3 regions of the Micromonospora sp. NBC_00860 genome follow, and region 3 is predicted to be linked to each of the others. Evidence: riboswitches for the same ligand, from Rfam matches in the RefSeq annotation. Region 3 holds a riboswitch; each other region holds the start of a gene.

Region 1 (4,353 bases), 2.1 Mb from region 3:
CGGCGGCGCCCAGCCGTGTCCGGCGAGGTCCGGTGCAAGCCACCGCCCGGGCCAGTGCTGCTCGAGGTACGGCGCCCAGGGCAACCACACGTCCCCGGTCGCCCCCATGCCGTGCAGCAGCAGCAGGACCGGCCTACGGCCGGCGTGACCACCCGATTTCTCCACCACGGCCGCAGTCTCCCACGGTTCACGGCCCGGTACGAGAGCCGTCGATGGCGTTACCCGGGCCCGCGCGGACAAAGGCCGCGGGCGCCGGCTCCTTGTGGGAGACGGCGCCCGCGGCGGTCAGCGTGCCCGGGTCAGGCGGAGTAGCCCCGGCTGGTGATCCAGTTGGCCAGGTCGATCGTGGTGATCCAGTACGACGGGTCGGCCGGGTTCGCCGAGTCGGCGATCCGCACGGTGCGACCGTTGTCCTTGTAGCCCACGACGGCGATGTAGTGCCCGCCGCCGTAGGAGTGCCAGCCACCGTCGGTGTCGGTGGCGTCCCCGACGACGTTGGCCACCACGCCACGGCCGTCGGTGATGGCCTTCACCACGTCGGCCTGGAGCCGGTCCATCTGTGCCGGGCTGGGCGAGCCGGGGAACATCCGGGTCCGGTACGGGGAGCCCTTCACCTCGGCGTTCAGCACCCGGGTGGTGTCCTCGGCCGAGTTGGTGCCCATCTCGGTGGTGCCCAGCTCGGCGCCGAGCTCCTCCTGGGTGCGGTCGATGCCGGCGGCGCTGAGCGCGTTGCGGGTGGCCGCCGGGCCGCAGTTGTAGTAGGTGTTCTGCGCCTCGTAGTCGTAGTCCAGCACCTTGGTCGCGGGCGGCTTCGGCCGCTCCGGCTTCCGGGTCAGGTCCGGGTTGCTGCTGGCCTTTGCGGCGGGTGACGCGGTGCTGGTGGCCGGGGCGGCAGTGGTCGGCGCGGTTCCGGCCGAGGGGGACGCGTCCCGGGCCTCGCCACGGGAGGCGGCGACGTCGCTGCGCATCTCGGCGACAGTGGTCGCGGTGCGCTGGCCGGCCGGGGCGTCGTCGGCCGTGGTGAGCAGGGCGCCGGTGGTGGTGGCGATGGCGAGGGCCGCGGCGGAGGCGGCGACGATCTGGTACGGGCGCTCGGTGACGAGGCGACGGAGCTGACGCTTCACTGTGTGCTTCACGGGTTCCTCCACGGATCGGGGGGAGAGCGGCACACCGGGGCCGGACCGGTATCCGGGCAGGCGCCAGCGCGCGGATCGTGGTCCGCGGATGGTGAACCGCTCAGGGGAACGCCCGGCGCGGCCGGGCGGGAAAGGCGATGACCCGGGGGTCAGCTCACCGTCACTGGACGAGTGAGCGGGTGCACCGCCGCGCCGTGGAGGCGAGGGAACAACCGAGGGGTGGAAAGGTGCTGCACGAGGATGGGACTCCTTCCGACACCGCCTACCGGGTTAGCTGACGGATTCGGGCGGGAAGATCGCCCTACCGCGGGCCGTGGCTCGCGGATTCACCCCGGACTTACTGGTGGGTCCCCGGTTCGTTGATCACGATTAAGCGGGTCGGTGCGGCGTCGCGTCTTGCGATCGGTTACCGCACCGGACGGGACGACACTACTGGCCGCTTCACGCCCTGCCAAGCCAGGTTCACCTGCGTAAACCTCAATTGGCGCGACAATTTCTGCGCGTATTGCCGATGATGTGACTCGATGGGACAACCGGTTACGGTGACGCCTGCGGTCGACAACCGGACAGGCCGCGAAGAAGGCGACCATAATCGCGGGAACAATGCCGCCGATCGCGCCGACCGTCCGATTCCGCTATTGGGTGACCGGCCTCACATCACGGATCGGGCTCAACTCACCCGGGCCGGGCGCCACCGTGCCACGACGGCGGGTCGTATCGCATCGGCCACCGACCGGCGAGCGGGCACCGGGGTCGGACGCAGCCGGGCCGCCGCCGCGTACGCCTCCTCGGCGAGGGTACGGGCCGACTCGGCGGCCAACTCCGCGTCGCGCCAGGCGGCCCGCTCACGGCCGGCGGCCACCTGGTAGTCGGCCAGCCGCGCGTCCCGGACCACCCGGCTGATCAGCACCTCCTGCTCGACAGGGTGTCGCCGGGGATCCCAGCCACGCCGGTGCCCGAACACGTCGCTGAGCTGGGCCATGGTCAGGTCGCCCCGCCAGTACGCCGCCATCGCCGCGCGGTGCAGATAGCGTTCCCGGGCGGCGTACTCGGCGGGGGTGTGCGGGGTCTGCGGGGTGGGCAACACCCCGGCCCCGGCGAAGCGACGCGCTGCGGTGTCCGCCTCGTCGTACCCGGTCCAGGCCCGCTCCAATTGCTCCTGAGCGGTCAGCCAGGCGGCGCGTCGGCGCCGGGCGGTGGTGGCCGCGCCCGCCGCGGCGACGGCCACCTCCTCGGCGTACCGGCGCACGTCGACGGCCTCGGCGGCGGCCATCTCCCGGACGGTCGGCCCGGCCGGGGGCGGATCGTCAGCGGGCCGCTCCCGTTCGGGGCGGGCGGCCAGGACGGTGAGGAGGCCCAGGGTCAGCAGGAACAGCGTCGACCAGATGGCGGCGGCCTGCGGCACCTCGGTCACGAACTGGTAGAAGACGACGGTCTCCATGGTCGGCACCTCGGGGAGAGAGCAGTGCGATGGGGAGCCGCATCGACCAGCGGGCCAGTGTGGGCCACGGGTCGGCGGGTCAGGGAGCGGTGGGTCGACGGGGCGCGGTGACGGGACGGTCGTCCCGGTGGCTCAGCGCCCGGGTGGGGCCCGGGAAGCCCGACCGCTCGCAGCGTCGACGAGGGGCAGCCGGTCGGACCCGGCCGCGCGGACCGGCAGCACGCGGGCCGCGATGGTGCCCTGGTCGCCGGGGAGCGCCACCGGCGTGTCGACCGACGATGTCGGGACCGACTCCTCGGCGGCCTCCGGCGGTATCGCCTGGCGCGCCGCACCGTGCGCCCCGACCTGCCGGCAGGAGGCCGCCAGCGGCCCGGCGGCGACGGAGGCCAGCACCGCATTCGACGTCGGCACCGGGCTGGGCGTTGATCCGGCGGCCGTGGCCGGGCCTGCGCCGAGCGCCAGGGCCGCGACGACGGCGAGGCTGGTCAGCACCCGCGTCGCCCAGCGCGCCACCCACCACAGCGGACAGGTGAACGCGACCGGAAGCACGGCACCAGGCTACCGTCGTGCCGACCCGGGCGCACTGGCCACGGGCGTGTCGGATCACGCCGCGCCGACCCCGCTGACCAGGGTGGACGCTGTCAGCGCAGGTCGACGTACGTTGATCGACCGCCGGCCTGACCGACCTCGTCGGCAGCCCCGCCGGCCTCGCCGCGGGCGCTGCTCACGGGGTCTCGGGCGTCGTCGCCGCCGGCGGTGCGCTGTCGGGGGACGGGCGCCGGACGGGCCGCGCGGCGGGGCGCGAGCCGGCGCATCATCGGGGTCTCGACGAAGCGGTGCAGCAGGCCGGCGAGGATCAGGTTCGCCACCAGGAAGCCGAGCACCACGGCCGGGCCACGCCAACCCTCGAAGCCGATCCCCCAGGTTCCGCTCCAGCGCAGCACGCTCGTCATCACCAGCACGTGCACCAGGTAGAAGGCGAACGAGACCTCACCGAGCCAGACCAGCGGCCGGGACCGCCACGGCGAGCGCCGACCCCGCACGTCCGCGTCCGCGGCGGCGGTGATCACCAACAGGTACGCGACAGCGAGCAGCGTGGTCCACAGCTCGGCACGGATCCACTGCGCGGCCGTCACCCAGGTGACCAGGAAGATTCCGCTGGCCACGGTCAGACCGGGACCGCGCCACAGCCCTCGGCGCATCAACTCGGCCGCCACCGCGCCCAACCAGAACTCCAGCGACCGCACCGGCGGGAAGATCTGGGTGAACCACCACCGACTCACCTCCGGCACCAACTCCTGCGCCGGCCAGAGCGCGAGGATCAGCAGCGGCAGCGCGACGATCAACGCCCAGAGCAGCTTCGGTCGGGCCCGGCGCAGCAACGGCAGCGCCAGCGGCAGACAGAGGTAGAAGAAGAACTCGCAGGAGAGCGACCAGCTGACGGTGTTGATGCTGTAGAACCAGCCCGGCCGGGGATCCCACGCCTGCAACAGCAGCAGATTCTCCAGTGCGGCCGCCGGTAGGACCGGGTCGGCGAACCACCAGGCGACCACCAGCGTCGCCGCCCACAGCACCAGGTGGTTGGGGTAGATCTTGGCGATCCGGCGCCGCCAGAAGGTACGCCGGGAGTCGCCCTCGCGGGCCGACCAGACCAGCACGAAACCGCTGAGGATGAAGAAGAACTGCACCCCGGAGAGGCCGAGGGTGAACAGCGCGTCGATCACGGCCTTGTAGTCCGGCTCGGCGATGATCCGCATCGTGCCGGCGTGGAAGCCG
Region 2 (4,353 bases), 480 kb from region 3:
GGGCGGCTGTCTCGTCGTGCTCGCCCGTCGCATGGGCGGCGTCGCCGTCGTGCCGGCTCTCGGCGGCCGGGGCGGGGTCGACGACCCGGCCGATCCCGTAGGTCGCGCCGAAGACCGCCGCCAGGCCGACGGCGAACCCGGCCAGTCTCGTCACGGTGCGCATGCCGGCCCTCCGATCACGCGTCGACGAGGTCGTAGCCGGCCTCGTCGACGGCGGCCCGGACGACAGCGGTGTCCAGCGGCTCGTCGCTGCTCACCGTGACCCGGCCGGCCGCGAGGTCGACCTGGACGTCCCGCACACCCGCGATGGCGCTGACCTCGGCGCTCACCGCGCTGACGCAGTGCCCGCAGGTCATGCCCTGCACCTGGTACGTCGTGTTGACCATTGGATCGTCTCCTCTTGCGGTACCGGTACCCGGTGGGGGTATCTCATCGGGACACGACCGTACCATACCCCCTGGGGGTAGGCTATCCTGGTCGGCATGACCGCACCCACCCCGATCCGCGGATACACCGCCAGCAAGGACCAGCTGCTCGCGCGGCTCCGCCGCGTCGAGGGGCAGGTCCGGGGCATCGAGAAGATGGTCGACGACGACCGCTACTGCATCGACGTGCTCACCCAGATCTCCGCGATCCAGGCCGCCCTCGACAAGGTGGCCCTGGGGCTGCTCGACGGGCACGCCCGGCACTGCATGCACGAGGGCGCCGCCGAGGGTCGAGCCGACGAGATGGCCACCGAGATGATGGCGGCGGTCGGTCGGCTCATGAAGCGCGGCTGACCGCCGGGGCCGCCACGCGGGCGGTTCGGGCACCCGACACTCCGCCACGACCTGCGACGCCCAGGTTGGCTGGCTAGCATCTCCCACGATGGCCCTCCGCATGCCGCCGTACAGCCGGGCACCCTCGCCGCCACGACGTGGCGTCGTCCCCGGTCGACCGGGCCGAGCACTGACCCTCCGTGATCAAGTGGTCATCAGGCAGCGATCCGTCCCGCCGTCCGCCGCGTTTCCACAGCAACGGTGAACCGTCCGGACCGCTGACCCGTATCCCGCACCGGATCGTTGGGAGTCTCACCTTGGCCGCCGACCACACTCACAGTGCGCCGTCCGCCCCACCACGGGTGCGACGGATCCTCGTCATGACGGTGGTCCCCCTCTTCGTCGCCACAGTGCTCGCCGCGGCGCTGCTCTGGCCGCGCGGCGGGTCACCGCAGACCGATGGTGGTGCGGACGTGCCGCGCTACCCCGGCACTGTCACCCGGGTGGTGAGCGAGCCGTGCCCGCCGACCCCGTCGGTTCCCGAGGGCACACCGAGGGTCGGCGACGGACGGTGCGGCACCGTCGACGTCCGGGTGGACGACGGGCCGACCGCCGGCAAACAGGTACGGACACCGGTGCCCGACGGGCCCGGCGCACCCCGGGTCGAGGTCGGCGACGAGGTCATCCTGGTCGAGCTGGCCGACCCCACCGACCCGACCACCAGCAACTGGAACATCGCCGAGCACCAACGCGGCACCCCGATGGTGTGGCTGGCGGTGGTCTTCGCGGCCGCGATCGTCGCGTTCGGTCGATGGCGAGGCCTGGCCGCGCTCGCCGGGCTGGCCGCCAGCTTCGCCATCCTGCTCACCTTCGTGCTGCCGGGCATCGGCGCCGGCCGGTCACCACTGCTGGTGGCGGTGGTGGGCGCGGCCCTGATCATGTTCGTGGTGCTCTATCTGACGCACGGCGTCACCGCACAGACGTCGGTCGCGGTGCTCGGCACCCTGGGCAGTCTGGTGCTGACCGGCGTGCTCGCCACCATCGCCACGGCAGCGACCCACCTCACCGGTTTCGGCAGTGAAGACGCCACCACCCTGTCGATGTTCCAGGGCGACGTGGACCTGCACGGCCTGCTGCTCGCGGGGATCATCATCGGGTCGCTCGGGGTGCTCGACGACGTCACTGTCACCCAGGCGGCCACCGTCACCGAGCTGGCGAACGCCAACCCCGGGCTGACCCGGTTGCAGCTGTACCGGGCGGCCACCCGGGTCGGCCGCGCGCACATCGCCTCCACTGTCAACACCATCGTGCTGGCGTACGCGGGCGCGTCGCTACCCCTGCTGCTCCTGCTCACCGCCGACGCACGGCCGATCGGGCAGATCCTCACCAGTGAGTTCCTCGCGCAGGAGATCGTCCGCAGCGCGGTCGCCACCCTCGGTCTGATCGCCGCCGTACCGCTGACCACCGGGCTGGCCGCCGTGGTGACCGCCGCCGGACGCAGCGATGCCCCACCGTCCACCGACGCTCCCTCGCCCCGGCCCCAGCCGGACCGCACGGAGGCACTTGCCGCACTCAGCTCACCGCGGACGACCGGCTCCGACGAGCCGGACCGGACGCGGACCACACCCCCATCTGAGGCCACCGACCGGTGGCCGGAGTCGAACAGGAGCACGGATACGGCATGGTGACACTCCTCAGCGTGACCAGATCGGGCATCCACCCTGAGAACCACGTCACTGGTCACTCAACGCTATGGCGAAATGACGCTTTTGGTCGGCATCCAGGCGTAGCTCACCCGGTCGACTCTCGGGTAACCTCGCTGCCGGTTACCGATGAAGGCGCGAAGCGGCGCCTGCGGTGCCACCGCCCAATCGCCAGCCGGCGAGCCGGGGACCCAGGTATCTGGGGTGAATCCGCGTCAGCGGTAGGGGCCGCTTCCGCCCCGAACCCGTCAGCTAACCCGGTCGGCGGTCGACGGAAGGGAACATTGTGACGGCACCCCTACGCCGCTGGTTGACACCCGTGGTGGCCGTGATCGCCGCACTGACAGTGCTCGCCGGGCCGCTCCCGGCACACGCCGCCCCGACGAACCCCACACCGTCCGGGCACGAGGAGGACGGCGAGCCCAAGCTGCTCAACGACGTCATCGAGCAGGCCAACCGCGACTACTCCGCCGCCAAGTCCAAGCTGGACAAGTCCAAGAAGCGGCAGAGCGAGCTGGCGGCAGAGGTCAACCGGGCCAAGGCCGACCTCGACGCGTTGGCCCCGCAGGTCGGGCAGATCGCCGCCCAGGCGTACCGGACCGGCCGGATCGGCGCGGTCGCCATGCTGCTGGAGAGCGACGCTCCCGACTCGTTCGTCCAGCGCGCCGGGATGCTCGACGAGATCAACATGGTCAACGAGAAGAAGCTCTCCGAGGTCAACGAGGTGAAGGCCCGCGCCGAGCAGGCCAAACTGGCCCTCGACACCGAGGTCCGCGAGCAGCAGAAGCAGACCGCCCTGATGGCGAAGCGCAAGAGCGAGGCCGACAAGGCGCTCTCCCTCGTCGGCGGCAAGGGTTTCACCGGCGGCCTGGTGGATGCCACCTCCAAGGTCGCGAAGATCGGCCCGGGTCGCACGGCCGACGGTGACTGGAAGCCCCAGTCGTGCAGCGAGAACGACCCCACCACGTCCGGCTGCGTCACGCCGCGCACGCTGCACGCGTACAAGGAGGTCAAGGCGGCCGGCTTCAACCGGTTCGTCGGCTGCTACCGCCCCGGCGGGCCGTGGGAGCACCCGAAGGGCCGCGCCTGCGACTGGTCGCTACAGAAGAGCGGGTTCTCCCCGTGGCACAACAACGACACCCGGACGTACGGCAACAACGTCGCCGCGTTCCTCATCCGTAACGCCGACCGGCTCGGCATCTACTACGTGATCTGGAACCGGCAGATCTGGTTCCCGGCCACCGGCTGGAGTTCGTACAGCGGGCCGTCGAACCACACCGACCACGTCCACATGTCGTTGCTCTGACCCGCACGATCCCCGTCGAGGGCCGTTCCGCGTGACGCGGAGCGGCCCTCGACGCGTCAGACGGTGGCGGGCGCGGTCGCGTCGGTCGACCCGGCCGGGCTGTCCAGCGTCGCGAAGCCGGCCGGCATGGCGGCCACCGGGCGCACCGCTCCGGCGGCCAGCCGGTAGGACACCCCCACCACCGCGCATCGCCCCCGCGCCACCTCGTCGGCCAGCACCGGGGACTGCCCGAGCAACGTCTCGACGGTCTGGGCGATGTGGATGTCGACGATGCCGTCGATGTCGTCCACGCCCTCGGCCTGGGCCCGGCGCAGGCTGGGCAGCACGGCGTCGACCACCGCGCGCAGATGGCCACTGGGTGCGGTACCCGTCGCGACGGACTCCCGGGCCGCCTGCACCGCACCGCACGAGTCGTGGCCGAGCACCACCACAAGCGGAGTGCCGAGCACTGTCACCGCGTACTCGACGCTGCCGAGCACCTCGGGACCGGCGGTGTGCCCGGCCGTGCGAACAACGAACAGGTCGCCCAGCCCCCGGTCGAAGATGATCTCGGCAGCCAGCCGGGAGTCGGAGCAGCCGACGATCA
Region 3 (4,353 bases):
TACCGGCTCCTGCGGGCCGTACTGGTGACGGGGGTCAACGAGGACGAACTGTCGCTGCAACGGCAGGACGTCGAAGGCCCTGACCTGGACTCACGTCCTGATCAGGGCCTTCGCAGTGGAGCGGGTGACGGGAATCGAACCCGCACTGTCAGCTTGGGAAGCTGATGTTCTGCCATTGAACTACACCCGCAAGCGGCACCACTGTACCCGAGTCGTCGAGCCTCTGCACCCAGGTACCCCCGCCGGCCGCAGGTGTCCGCGTACCCCTCCATCCGGGGTTGATCCACTCGGTTTCCTGGAAGTCGGGGCGTCCGAAGCGCCAGAACCCCGCGATATCCCTGAAACCGAGTTGATCACCGCGGGTGCCGGCTCCGATGCGACGGAGCCGGCGCCGGCGGTCTTCCGGTCACGGTCAGGCGGCGGCGGTGCACTGGACGTCACGGCTGAGGCGGGTCGGGCGGGTCTGCGGGACGGTCAGTGGGGCGGCGACCGCCGCCGGGGCGTTTGGGTCGAGCCAGACCCGAACGGCCGGCCGGCCCGGCGGGAGGCCCGGAATGCCCGCGACCTGTTGCTCACGGCGGGTGAGCATCGCCACGTCGACGGTGAACTCGAAGAGCCGCCAGTCGACCTGCGGCTCGGCCCGGGCGCTCTGCGCCAGGAGCGCCACCCGGACCGGATCGGTCACCGGACGGGCGCGCCCCGCCACGTACGCCTCGTCGTCGCTCTCCTCCGCGGGGAACGAGTGCAGCGCGTAACGGCCGTCACGTTCGAGGTCGCGGCGCTTGGGCGAGTCGATGATGAAGCAGAACAGCCCCTCGGCGGTGATGACCGGGGAGACCGGATGGACGCGGGGCCCGCCGTCGGCACGGACCGTGGCCAGATAGCCGAAGCCCGGCCCGTATTGCTGGAGGAGAACGCGGATCCCGTCGGCGAGTCGGGGCTCGTCGGCGGCGAATTCGGACCAGGAAGCCATGTGGGCATTCTATCGAACAAATGTACGAGCAGCGACCTCGACTCGCTGGTCACCGGCACCGAATCCGGCCACTTCCGCCAGCGCGGCTATGGTGGTCCGATGCTGCTCTCCGACCGCGACCTGGTCTCCGAGATCAAGGCCGGCACGCTGGGCCTGGAGCCGTTCGAGCCCACCCTGGTGCAACCGTCCAGCATCGACGTCCGACTCGACCGGCTGTTCCGGGTCTTCAACAACCACCTCTACACCCACATCGATCCCGCCATGCAGCAGGACGACCTGACGTCGGTGGTCGAGGTCCCCGATGGCGAGCCGTTCGTGCTGCACCCGGGGGAGTTCGTGCTCGCCTCGACGCTGGAGGTCATCTCGCTGGGTGACCAGCTCGCCGGCCGACTGGAGGGCAAGAGCTCCCTGGGCCGGCTCGGGCTGCTCACGCACTCCACAGCCGGTTTCATCGACCCGGGCTTCTCCGGTCACGTGACGCTGGAACTCTCGAACGTGGCGAACCTGCCGATCACCCTCTGGCCGGGCATGAAGATCGGGCAGCTCTGCATCTTCCGGCTCTCCTCGCCGGCCGAGCACCCGTACGGCTCGGTGGTCTACGGCTCGCGCTACCAGGGCCAGCGGGGGCCGACGCCCAGCCGCGCCTGGCAGCACTGGCGCACCTGGCCAACCCGCTGAGGCTCCGCTGCTAGAACCAGGACGACGAGGGCCCGCCGCGACGGATCGCGACGGGCCCTCTGGTCACCCTGGGGTCAGCCTGGGCGGCCGTAGCTGTGGATCGGGCCGTCGTCGACCTTCTTCATCTTCACCGGTTGACCGGCCTGGGAGGCGTGCACCACCCAGCCGCCGCCGACGTACATGCCGACGTGGTGGATGTCGCTGTAGTAGAAGACCAGGTCGCCGGGACGCAGGTCGCCCCTGCTGACGTTCTTGGTCACGCGGCTCTGCGCGGCGGCGTTGTGCGGCAGCGACACGCCGGCCTTCGCCCAGGCGGCCAGCATCAGCCCGGAGCAGTCGTACGAGTTCGGACCCTCGGCACCCCAGACGTAGGGCTTGCCGATCTGCGCGCAGGCGAACTTGACAGCGGTGCCCGCGGCGCCGCCGGGGTAGCTACCCGGGCAGGGCGCCGGGCGCAAAGGACCGCCGCCGCCGTTGCCGTACACCTTGAGGCGTAGCTTCTGCAGGCGGTCGATCTCTTCGTTGATCTGCTTCTTCTTCGCCGCCAGCTGGGCCTCGGTGCGGGTCAGCTGGGCCACCATCTCGTCCAGCGGCGCCTTCTGCGCGGCCAGCTGGTCGCGCAGGTCGGCCACCTGGCGTACGTCCTTCTGCTGGTTGTGCGCGAAGCGGTCGAGCATTTCGAGCTGGCCGACCACCTCGCTCGGCGACCGGCTGCCCAGCACCGCGTTGACTGTCGAGACGTTCTCGCCCTTGTAGGCGCGTACGGCCAGCGCGCTGACCTTGTCCATCGCGGCGTCGACCTGGCGCTCCAGCGGGGTGATCCGGGCGGCCAGCGCGTCGGCCTGCTTGCGCTTCGCGGCGAGGTCGGTGCGGGTGGCGTTGTGCCGTTCGATGATCGGTTCGAGCTTGTTCCAGTCGGCGTCGATCTGGCGCTCGATCTCGGCGACGGACGGGTCAGCGTGGGCCGCCGTGGCACTGCCGGTCAGAACGACGGCGACGCCGGCCAGCGCGGCGAGTGCGGTGGTGAAGCGGGACCAGCGTGGGCGCGGCACGATCGACGGCGGGCCGGCTGATGCCGACCGCTCGGACGACGGCCGCGGGGCATGGAGTGCCACCGGGGTTCCGTACTCCTTCTTCCTGACCGCCTACCGGGTTAGCTGACGGGTTCGGGCGGGAAGTCGGCGCCCTACCGCAGTGGTTGCGGATTCACCCCGAGGGACCTGGGTCCCCGGTTCGCTCGGAAACGACTCGGCGGTGTCGGTCCGTTACCGCCCGGGCTGGGCGGAGCTGCTGTCGGGCCGACAAATGACCAGAGTAGAGACGCCTGTTACCGATCCGCAACCCGTGCGGCCGTGACACTCCGTACCGATTGGACGAGGTCACCGACCGTGTGTGAAGAATTCTTTCCGCAGGCTTCGATAGATGGAAAGGTATTGACGCAACCTCCCGGACGGCGCGATGGTGACCTGACCTCACTCCGCGAGAATCTAGGGGGTTCGATGCACCATCCAACCCTGTCGACCGGCTGGCGTGCACTGCTCGCCGCCACCGTGGTCGCCGCCGCGACCACTGTGCCACTCTCCGTCGGCCCGGCCGCCGCCGCGCCCACCACCGACCGCCAGCAGCAGTACGCCGCCGCAGCCAGCGAGTACGGCGTGCCGGCCGTCGTGCTGCTCGGCGTCTCCTACCTGGAGTCGCGCTGGGACACCAACGCCGGCACACCGAGCACCAGTGGCGGCTACGGCCCGATGCACCTGACCGACGCCCGGCACGTGGCCGCCCTACCCGGGCGCGGTCACCACGACGCCGGTGCCGAGGACCCACGCGGTGACGACTCCCGACCCGCCCGGGTGCCCGTGCCCCGGCCGGTCGAGGCGCCCGCCCCGTCCACCGCCGCGTTGCAGACCGTGGACGCCGCCGCCGCGCTGACCGGCGCCGCCCCCGAGGCACTGCGCACCGACGTGGGCCTCAACATCCGTGGCGGGGCCGCGCTGCTGGGCGCGTACCAGAGGGATCTGGGCGCGCCGGTCGGCGCCGGCACCGACCCGGCGGCCTGGTACGGCGCGGTGGCCCGCTACTCGGGCGCGGACAGCGCCGACGCCGCGGCGGCCTTCGCCGACGAGGTCTTCACCACCATCGGCGCGGGCCAGTCCCGGGTGACCGACGACGGCCAGCGGGTCAGCCTGCCGGCCCGCGCGGTACGGCCCGAACGTTCCTGGTTGGACCGGCTGGGCCTGCGCCGGCTGGCCCGCCCGGACGGGGTGGAGTGCCCGCACACCATCTCCTGCGAGTGGATCCCGGCACCCTACGAGGCGTTCGGTGACGGGGACTACGGCAACCACGACCTCTCCGACCGGCCCGCGCGGCAGAAGATCGAGTACATCGTCATCCACGACACCGAGGCGAGTTGGGCGACGACCCTGCAACTCGTCCAGGATCCGACCTACGTGAGCTGGCACTATTCGCTGCGCTCGGTCGACGGGCACATCGCCCAGCACGTGAAGACCAAGGACGTCGGCTGGCACGCCGGCAACTGGTACGTCAACGCGAAGTCGATCGGGCTGGAACACGAGGGCTTCGCGGCGCAGGGCACCTGGTACACCGAGGCGATGTACCGGACCTCGGCGAAGCTGGTCCGGCACCTGGCGCTGCGGCTGGGCATCCCACTGGACCGCCAGCACATCATCGGCCACGACAACGTG

Evidence for each region. Region 3 has a riboswitch for cyclic di-AMP ahead of OH804_RS27730 (C40 family peptidase). Riboswitches for the same ligand answer to the same signal wherever they lie in the genome.
Region 1: another riboswitch for cyclic di-AMP. It lies ahead of OH804_RS17760 (C39 family peptidase); the one in region 3 lies ahead of OH804_RS27730 (C40 family peptidase).
Region 2: another riboswitch for cyclic di-AMP. It lies ahead of OH804_RS25440 (hypothetical protein); the one in region 3 lies ahead of OH804_RS27730 (C40 family peptidase).

Annotation. Positions count from the first base shown of each region.
Region 1 covers NZ_CP108825.1:3,880,081-3,884,433, forward strand. The annotation lists gene OH804_RS17755 (alpha/beta hydrolase) at 1-168, opposite strand, end outside; gene OH804_RS17760 (C39 family peptidase) at 300-1,148, opposite strand; cyclic di-AMP (ydaO/yuaA leader) riboswitch at 1,381-1,522, opposite strand; gene OH804_RS17765 (hypothetical protein) at 1,807-2,577, opposite strand; gene OH804_RS17770 (hypothetical protein) at 2,710-3,126, opposite strand; gene OH804_RS17775 (acyltransferase family protein) at 3,219-4,353, opposite strand, start outside.
Region 2 covers NZ_CP108825.1:5,534,176-5,538,528, forward strand. The annotation lists gene OH804_RS25420 (hypothetical protein) at 1-163, opposite strand, end outside; gene OH804_RS25425 (heavy-metal-associated domain-containing protein) at 177-386, opposite strand; gene OH804_RS25430 (metal-sensitive transcriptional regulator) at 483-779, shown strand; gene OH804_RS25435 (YibE/F family protein) at 1,076-2,446, shown strand; cyclic di-AMP (ydaO/yuaA leader) riboswitch at 2,613-2,743, shown strand; gene OH804_RS25440 (hypothetical protein) at 2,748-3,767, shown strand; gene OH804_RS25445 (carbonic anhydrase) at 3,824-4,353, opposite strand, start outside.
Region 3 covers NZ_CP108825.1:6,009,349-6,013,701, forward strand. The annotation lists tRNA gene OH804_RS27715 (tRNA-Gly) at 117-190, opposite strand; gene OH804_RS27720 (pyridoxamine 5'-phosphate oxidase family protein) at 413-973, opposite strand; gene dcd (dCTP deaminase) at 974-1,651, shown strand; gene OH804_RS27730 (C40 family peptidase) at 1,726-2,766, opposite strand; cyclic di-AMP (ydaO/yuaA leader) riboswitch at 2,780-2,915, opposite strand; gene OH804_RS27735 (N-acetylmuramoyl-L-alanine amidase) at 3,151-4,353, shown strand, end outside.